DNA from 4 places in the Paenibacillus sp. MY03 genome. Region 1 is predicted to be linked to each of the others. Evidence: predicted binding sites of a transcription regulator. Region 1 holds the regulator's gene; each other region holds the start of a gene.
The links. The regulator Rex, encoded in region 1, represses fermentation and respiration genes when NADH is low (regulators of the CRP and FNR family bind a similar motif). The targets are predictions, from matches to a motif close to TTGTGAAATATTTCACAA.
Positions count from the first base shown of each region.

Region 2: B1748_RS34200 (DUF3147 family protein) is a predicted target of Rex. The motif match lies at 1,079-1,096, and genes of this name have one in related genera.
Region 3: B1748_RS34120 (formate/nitrite transporter family protein) is a predicted target of Rex. The motif match lies at 1,005-1,022, and genes of this name have one in related genera.
Region 4: B1748_RS04180 (DoxX family membrane protein) is a predicted target of Rex. The motif match lies at 1,154-1,171, and genes of this name have one in related genera.

Region 1 is NZ_MXQD01000006.1:12,999-15,200, forward strand. It holds gene B1748_RS05885 (amidohydrolase) at 1-454, opposite strand, end outside; gene B1748_RS05890 (redox-sensing transcriptional repressor Rex) at 429-1,085, opposite strand; gene dinG (ATP-dependent DNA helicase DinG) at 1,082-2,202, opposite strand, start outside.
Region 2 is NZ_MXQD01000074.1:18,422-20,623, reverse strand. It holds gene B1748_RS34205 (alpha/beta hydrolase family protein) at 1-438, opposite strand, end outside; gene B1748_RS34200 (DUF3147 family protein) at 1,118-1,480, shown strand; gene B1748_RS34195 (DUF3147 family protein) at 1,495-1,872, shown strand; gene B1748_RS34190 (FAD:protein FMN transferase) at 1,904-2,202, opposite strand, start outside.
Region 3 is NZ_MXQD01000074.1:4,699-6,900, forward strand. It holds gene B1748_RS34115 (LptM family lipoprotein) at 1-125, opposite strand, end outside; gene B1748_RS34120 (formate/nitrite transporter family protein) at 140-931, opposite strand; gene B1748_RS34125 (NAD(P)H-dependent oxidoreductase) at 1,093-1,638, opposite strand; gene B1748_RS34130 (dihydroorotate dehydrogenase electron transfer subunit) at 1,795-2,202, shown strand, end outside.
Region 4 is NZ_MXQD01000004.1:374,322-376,523, forward strand. It holds gene B1748_RS04170 (hypothetical protein) at 1-203, opposite strand, end outside; gene B1748_RS04175 (hypothetical protein) at 336-536, opposite strand; gene B1748_RS04180 (DoxX family membrane protein) at 572-1,129, opposite strand; gene B1748_RS04185 (PAS domain-containing sensor histidine kinase) at 1,371-2,202, opposite strand, start outside.

The sequences.
Region 1 (2,202 bases):
CGCCGCGCATCAAAACGCCGCGGATGCCGGATTGTTCCGTCACCTTCGCGACTTCATCCATTCGATCATACATATCGAGGAAGGTCGTTGTTCCCGTACGAAGCATCTCGACGATGGCCAGGGCTGTGCCGGCTCTCGTATCCGCCGCAACATAACGGCCCTCCATCGGCCACATTTTCTGCTCCAGCCATACCTGCAGATTTTGATCGTCCGAATATCCGCGAAGGAGCGACATCGCCGCATGACCATGCGTATTAATAAGTCCGGGCAGGAAAGCCAGTCCTTTGCCATCCAGCTTTTCTACGCTTTCAGACAAGCTTTGCGGCTCGGGCTCCTGCTCGCCGATATATGTAATGGTATCGTTCGAGATGACCATATGACCTTTAATGACCGGGGTCGAGTCGTCCATCGTCACGAACAGGCCATTTCTAATCCATAGCTGTTTCATCCGAATCTTCTCCTTCATGGTTCAAATAATACGCGAGGCTAAGCAGTTCCCTTGTGAAATCGGCATTGTGAATGCGCACTTCATCCGGTACGCGCAAAATCGCTGGAGCGAAATTCAAAATGCCTTCTATCCCCGCCGAGACGAATTGATTTACGACGTTTTGAGCTTCGAACGCAGGGACAGTGATGATGCCGATCCGAATTTTTTGCTCCGCAATCGTTGCGACCAGCTCGCTCATGGGTTGAACGACCAGATTGTTGATATTCGTTCCGATCTTGGCAGGATGGTCGTCGAACACAGCCGTTATTTTCATGTTGTCCTTGGAATATTTGTTGTAATTGCATAAGGCATGACCCAGATTGCCGGCACCAACCAGCGCGACCTTGATCGTCTGGTTCACCTTGAGTATTTGACGAATGATTTCGATCAAATAGACAACGTCGTAGCCAATGCCTTTGCGTCCGAATTCGCCGAAATACGCGAGATCCTTACGAATCTGAGCAGGGTTAAGATCAAGCTTAACCCCAAGCTCCTGCGAGGATACCGTCTGGATCTCGCGGCTGTCCAGCTCGTTAAGCACCTGCAAATAGATAGGGAGTCGGCGCACGACCGCTTCGGATATTTTGGTCTGCTTCAAGTTGTTGCCTCCTTCGTAGCTTCTGGTTCGCTCGCCGCAGTGCTGTCTTTTCCCAGCCATTCTCTAATTCGAGGCACCATCTGATCCGTAAACATCGTTTCGATCTTGGGACCTGGCAGCGAATAGAGAAAATGTTTGCCGTAATAAGCATCGATAACGCGCGTATCGTAGATGATGACAATGCCTTTGTCCTGCGAGGTGCGGACAAGTCGGCCGAATCCTTGCTTGAATCGGATGACGGCCTGCGGGATGGACAGCTTCATAAACGGATTCTGCTTTTGTCGCTGCAGTTGCTCCGCCTTTGCTTCTTGGAGCGGATGATTAGGAGGCTGGAACGGAAGTCTCACGATGGCAAGACAGGTAAGCGCTTCGCCTGGAATATCGACGCCTTCCCAGAAGCTGCTCGTTCCCAAAAGCACGGATTCCGGCTGTTGAAGGAAACGTCTCGTCAGCTTGGTCCGATTGCTGCTGTCGATCCCTTGTCCCAGCACGCCGATGCCTGCCGCGGCCAGACCTATTTTCATAAGCTCGTGAACTTGCTTCAGCATCTTATAAGAAGTAAAGAGCACCAGCATTCGTCCTTTTGTTTCTAGAGCGGCATCGACGAGCGAAGCCGCCAGCTTATCCAGATACGAGTCGTTTACATATGCGCCCTTAACCACCGGGAAGTCGCGAGGGACCATCACCAGCGCCTGTTCCCTGTAACGGAAAGGAGACGGCAACTGCACGGTTTTGAGCTTGCCCTGCGTCTCATAGCCGAGGAGGCCGAGCTGTTCCTCCGCGTACTGGAAGGTTTTCTGCACCGTTAATGTCGCGGAGGTCATAATGATGCTGTCTTTGGCGTCAAAAAAGTACTTTTGAAGCTGTTCGCTAACATCGACGGGTGCCGCGTACATATGCAGCGATCGATAGCGGTATACCGCGCTGGCTTCCATCCAGAAAACAAAACCGGACTGCTCCAGTTTCATAAAGATACGAAGCTCGTCTTTTAAACGCGTCAAATCCCGGATGGAACCGTTAAGATCGGTAATCGTTCCCTGAACGGAGAGATCATCGACCCGCTCCTTGATGTCGTTGATCATTTTTTCCATCGTCTTGATAACCCGCGCTAGCTCGA
Region 2 (2,202 bases), on a different contig from region 1:
CCACTCGCGTTCTGCGCCCGGCCCGACGCCTTTGCCGCCAGGCCAGCTTCGAATGTCGAGCACGGGAGCGTCCAGATACAGCAGCTCTACCTGATCCGGGTAAGTCGCCGCGTAGTTAAAGGCATACAACCCGCCGCGACTGAAGCCGAACAGAATCGTTTTCTCCGACAAGCCGAACACACGAGTAACGAAGGTCTGGAACCTGCGCATCCCCTCCACGGCCTCCGGGCAGCCGTACATGTCGTTCTGCCTGTAGTAAGCGCGGGCATATCCTTGTTCCAGCAACGCCATGTCCGCATAGTCGAAATCGCCGAAAAACTCGGCCCTCCACACCCAAGGCCTGCCTTTCGCAAACGTATGGGGCAACACGACAAGACCTTCCTTGCCATCCAATTCAAATTCGATCCTGTCGTAGCCGTTCCATTCGGTTAATCGCATGTTAGAATCCCCTTTTTCAATTGTAGGATAATTTTGTGGCGGCGCCATAAGGAAAATATGTGCCGAAGCCAAGTATCGTAACGAACGCCAATCATTTCTTATTCATCTTGTACAGCCTCTTTTCCTGCCTATTTAATGGGATCAATTACGGAATGAAACCCGCTGCGCTGCCAAAAGATGGCGTGGCCGTTTCACCTTGGACGGTGGATGATGGCCTCTTATTCGGAAAGCCAACTGGAGCCCGGCGGAATAGGGAGAGTGGAGACGGAACGGTCGCTTGTGCGCCCACGGATTAAATGCCGTTGAATATGTAACAGACACCAGCGACGCTATTTGTCCGATTTTTAACCTCAACCAAATCTAACAGACAGGAAACACGCTATTGGTTCGTAATGGAGCCAACTTGCGCGATGATGATACCAATAAGGTCGCGTGTGTCTGTTAGATTTTCGAAAACCTAAAAAATCGAAGAATAACGTCGCACCTGTCCGTTACGCGGCAGCCTCGCAATTTGCGACTTCCAATCAGCTGCGTACTTGAGACTTTGCGCCGGAGACGCATGCCGGGTTCTGTGATTTACCTAACAGTCTATCGCGAGCTTAAAGATTATAATGGGGCTAATTTCTCGATATAGATAAATACGTGAAAATAATCACGAAGTTAGTGGAGGAGAATGCCCATGCTTTCCGTTTCTTTTATCGGTATTTTGCTGAGGTTTATTCTTGGCGGCACCGCCGTTGCAGTCGCCTCGTTGATCGCCAAGCGGGTCGGAGGCGTATTCGGAGGGATTTTTGCGGCATTTCCGGTCGTTTTTTTGGCTGCGCTGCTGACCATTCGATGGGATCATTCCGGCTACGATCTGATTCGGCAATCGATTGTTTTGTCGCAAGGAGCATTGATTGGGATGGCAATCAATATCGTCTGCGCGCTTGCAGCAGGTGTTTTGGTCGCAAGGCAGGGATGGAAGAGGGGACTGACCCTGTCGGTGCTCGGCTGGTTCATGGTTTCGTTATCGATTTCATATATGATGTTTATGGTATAGGAGGGTGACACGAGATGAGTATAAAGGATTTTTTGCTCCGATTTCTGATCGGCGGAATGGCCGTAGCGCTTAGTTATATCGCGTCCGCTCTGCTGCCATGGGAAACGCTCGGAGGAATATTCGCCGCGTTTCCCGCGGTTATGGTCGTTGCGGTGCTTATGGTCGGAATCAGCCAGGGTTCCGGGAAGGCATCGGAAATTGCGAAAGGTTCTGTATTCGGCATGACGGGTTGTGCCATATGCGTGGTCACCGTGCTGTATGCCTTGCAGCTTACGGGCTCTTGGTGGTTAAGCCTGCTATTGGGTCTGGTGAGTTGGTTTATTGGCGCACTCACGATTTTTGAGCTTCGCAAACGGGTGCAAATCAAATTCGGCAAAAGAAGTAAAGGATAAATGGGTTTATGGCGCCTGCATAATCCGAAAGTCATTCGACCAGCCGGTAATCCTTGTTTGTTAATTTGAACCGCCCTGCGAGACCGGAGGTTACGATGATATCCTTGTTCTCCGTAATAAAGATGGCTTCGGCATCTTCGAGAGATTCGATAAATGTTTTGCCCTCCTCGGCCCCCATCGCGAAGGCCGTCGTTGACAGGGCATCCGCATCGATGGACAAATTCGTCACAAGCGTTACGCTGAGCAGGCCATTTTGAACGGGGAAGCCGGTGCTTGTATCCAGAATATGATGATAAAGCCGACCGTCTTTTTTGAAAAATCGTTCATAGA
Region 3 (2,202 bases), on a different contig from region 1:
GTTGTATCCGCTGAAGCCGAAGGAGAAGGCGTGGCAGCCGGCGCAGGTTCATTGTTGTTTCCGCATCCGGACAACAACCCTGCCGTCAAGACCGCAATCAAAGCTAAACTGATCATTTTTTTCATTTCGATTCTCTCCCTTATTTTTTATCATGTACGGACGAACTTCTTTTGCTGTAAGCTAAATAATAAATTCCGGCGACGAATAGACCACCTCCAACCGAGTTGCCCAAATAAACAGGCAAGAAATTGGCGAAATAATCGGACCAAGTTGCTGCGCCAATAAAGATTGCGGCAGGAATTAAAAACATGTTCGCTACAATATGCTGGAAGCCAAGCGCGACAAACGCCATCGTCGGGAACCAGATCGCCAATATTTTGCCGGCGCCGTCCTTTGCGCCATAAGACATCCAGACCGCGCTCGACACAAGCCAGTTGCATCCTATGCCGGAAATAAACGCATGCATAAACGACTCATCAAGCTTGGATTGCGTAAGCGCAATGATTTTGTCCATATACGGCGCTTGCTCCGTCATTCCGCCCAGATGGCCAAATACGTAAGCAATAAAAATCGCGCCCGCAAAATTGCCGACCGTTATAATAAACCAATTTCCAGCAAGCTTGCGGATCGACGCCCGCCCTTTGAAACAGGCCATCGACAAACTCATCATATTCCCGGTTAAGAGCTCTCCCCCCGCAATAAGGCATAGGATTAATCCGATCGGAAACACCGCACCGCTTAGCAATGGACTCAGCCATTCCAGATCAGCGGGCAAACCGGCGGTCACGCGTATGGCGAGCAAATAACCTATCGCTATAAACGCGCCTGCGGCAAAGCCAAGCGGTATTTGCTCGGAGACTCGCATATCGGCTTTTTTACAGCCTGCATACATAGCCGCCTCCGCGATTTCCTCCGACTTTTTAAAGCCCATCCGTTCCCCTCACCCCCACTCATGATGTCAACAAGGGTTCCTCCATGGCATGATCGTTCAAGTGGTCTTTTTTTGGTGAAATTTTTCACATACATTGGCAGTCTCAGCACTCTTGATTGCTGCCTTCCGCAACACACTTGCTTTCCGTTAGCCGATCTTCTTTAATTCATTACCGCTTCGGCAGCGTTCGAGCTTACATACTTAACATATTTTTCAGCCGCATTTTCAAGCTGAGCGTCCTCGATTTGCATAGCCCCGTGAACGACGAATATTGGAAGAAAGGTCATGCCAATCAGATGGCTGGTCGCTGCATAAGGTCGTGTCAGTTCTTCCATCGTGAAGCGATTGTAACCTTCTGGCGTGTAAGCTTCTTCGTCACTTCCCGTTGTAATCGCCAGCCCCAGTTCCTTGCCGTGGAGCTTGTCTCCCCCTGGCCCGTACGCCCAGCCGAAGGTCAGCACCTCATCGAGCCATTGCTTTAATAATGGCGGCGAGCTGTACCACCAAAACGGAAATTGCAAAATAATGCGTTCATGCTGCATCACTAACTTTTGTTCATGCGCCACATCAATAACACCGTTCGGATAAGCCGAATACAGCTCATGTACGGTCGCATGGCCGACGTCTTGCAGCGCCTCGGCAAGCCGTTTGTTCACGCCCGATCCATGATGAAGCTGCGGGTGCGCAATGATAACCAATGTTTTCATTTGTTCCCCTCCCTCACTGAATTCACTGTCTCTGCTCAAAGTGTAGCAGCAATTTGTGCGTTCAAATATGACCAATATCACAGGTTTATAGGGACAACTATGATATTTTTATGGAATCGTTTTTGATACTTACAAGTAAAGGGCGTGCTGACGCTTATGGCAACTGTGTTATCCAACGAACGTCTGACGGCTTCTGTATTCCGGCTTGCAATCGAAGGCAGCTTTCATGGTGAACCCGGTCAATTTTACATGCTCCGCTCCTGGGATAAATCCCCTCTTCTGTCCAGACCGATCAGTATCCATGATCTTACTTCAACAGCAATTACCTTTTTAATTCGCGTAAAGGGCGAAGGCACCCGTCTTTTATCCCGATTAACTTCTGGCGACCAGGTGACCCTATATGGCCCTTACGGAAACGGTTTTCCGAAGCCTGACGGGAGCGTTGCCCTTGTAGGCGGCGGCATGGGAATTGCTCCATTATTATTTAGCGCCAAGAGGTTTCCCTTTTCAAAAGTTTTTCTTGGTTTTTCCGGCGAGCCGTTTGCCGTTGCTTCTTATCAAGCG
Region 4 (2,202 bases), on a different contig from region 1:
TGGGACATCAGATATCCGCCCGTCAGCAGCTGCACAATGAGAAAGTATTGCGCAATGCGATTGGCGGATAATAGTCCCTTCGCCAAACCGGCTTGTCCGTTCCCGTCGCTTTTGGAGGCTCCCCCCAGCATAATCGGCAGCACGACATAAAACCCCATTCCGACTGCTCCTAACACGTGTAACAATACCATTGCTTCATACATGTCCTATTCCTCCTGTTTCAATTTACCTATAGCTAATAGTTTATCAGAATCCGCGATATTTTCAAATGTACGATAAAAAAAGAGCGCCTCAGGCGCCGTGGTTTCCCTCGGCCTCTTGAGGCGCTTCGCGCTTTACAGCGCGTATTCCTTTAATTGATTTCGAGTCAGCTGCCTTCCCTCTTCCTCCTCCCTCTTCTCTCGCTTCTCCTCCATGCAAGCCCGGCATCTGGCCTCCGTGTCGCACTCGTTCGCGTCGGGACAGGTATAGCAATGATGCAGCATGAATTGGGTCAGCTCGTTGTCGACGTCCTCGTTCTTTGCCTGTGCAGTCATGTTCAACGCCTCCGCTTCCTTGAATTGTGATCGTATTAAAGCGTATTTCCGTTCAGTTTGCCGCCCGCTCCCGCTCCTGTTCCCGTTCCCGCCGCTCCGCCTCTGCCTTTTACACGAAGCCAGCCTTTGCGAATGATCGGCAGCAGGTAGTGGTCAAGTCCGAATCTGCCGGCGTTGGTTCCTGCAAGGAGTACGATTACGCCCAGCAGTACCAGCCAAGGGTTTGTGCTTACCGTTCCCGCGAAGAGGAACATGAAGTTCATCGCGAGTCCGAAGAAAGCGGCCGCCGCCGTCAGTCCGCCGACGATCAACCCTACGCCGACCAGGAACTCACCGACGGGGATCAAGATGTTAATGAGCTTTACGTTAGGCAATGCGAAGTGCTCGATGAATTTGGTGAATGTCGGATACACCAGTTCGTTCGTTGCTTTATCCATGACAGGGTTGGCAACGGCGTTTTTCAAGTATCCTGTTGCATCAAAGCCTCCTTTTAGTTTATGGAAGCCCGCATCCAGCCAAGCCCAGCCGACAATCAACCTTACAATCGTTACGATACCAGCAGCGTACACATTTTCTCTCAGCCATTTCATCATGATTGTTCACTCCCATAGTATAGTATGTGATTTATTTCACATTATTGAGTAGAGGAATCCGTCATTTAGACGAATACGACTTCTTGCGATTTTCTGCGGCAGGATCGCCGCTTGACTCTGGCGAAGCGGATTCCTTGGCATCCGATGACGAAAGCCGTCTTGTTCATGGCCTTCAACCTCCTTCTTGATTCTTATTATAAGCTACGATTTTGAATGGGTATGTGATTTAAATCACAATGTATTAATTTTTCCGCGAATGCGGAATTCTGAGCGTAACGATCGTTCCCCTGCCAAGCTCCGACTCCACGTTAAGACTGCCTCCGGCTATCCGGGCCCGCTCTGCCATGCTAAAGCGTCCTACGCCTACAGAGACTGCAGTGGTATCGAAGCCGGCGCCATCATCGACGATCCGGACTACAACCTCTTCGCCGTCTTCAAGAATCGATACCGCGGCATCGGACACGTCTGCATACTTGGCGATATTCGTCAGCGCCTCCTGGATAACTCTATACATCACCGTCTCGACTCGGATACCGAGACGGGTCGCAAGCTTGCATTTAAAATCGATTTCGATGCCGTAATGCGACTCATAATTGCCGATATACGAGCGAATCGCCGGTTCAATGCCCATATCATCCAATACCGATGGGCGCAGCTCCCATGCAAGACCGCGGACCTCCTCGATGATGCCGGCTACATTTTCCCGCAAGAACCGCAAATCGCCGACTTCCCGATCCGGATTCGCAATGACGCGATCCAACTGGATGAGCAACGAGAACAAGCTTTGTCCGATGCCGTCGTGGAGCTCCCTGGAAAACTTCTTGCGTTCGTCCTCCTGGATCGTCAACACCTTCTCCAGAGTCTCCTTCAGCTCTTCCTCCACCTTCTTGAGACGGGTAACCTCGCTTCTGATGGCCAAATACTGATACGGTTTTCCGTTCTCGCCGACAAAAGGCACAATCGTCGTATTCACCCAATAATTCGATCCGTCTTTGGCGCGGTTCTTAATATCGCCCGACCATACTTTGCCCGAACCGATCGTCGCCCAAAGCTCCCGCATAAACGACTTGGGA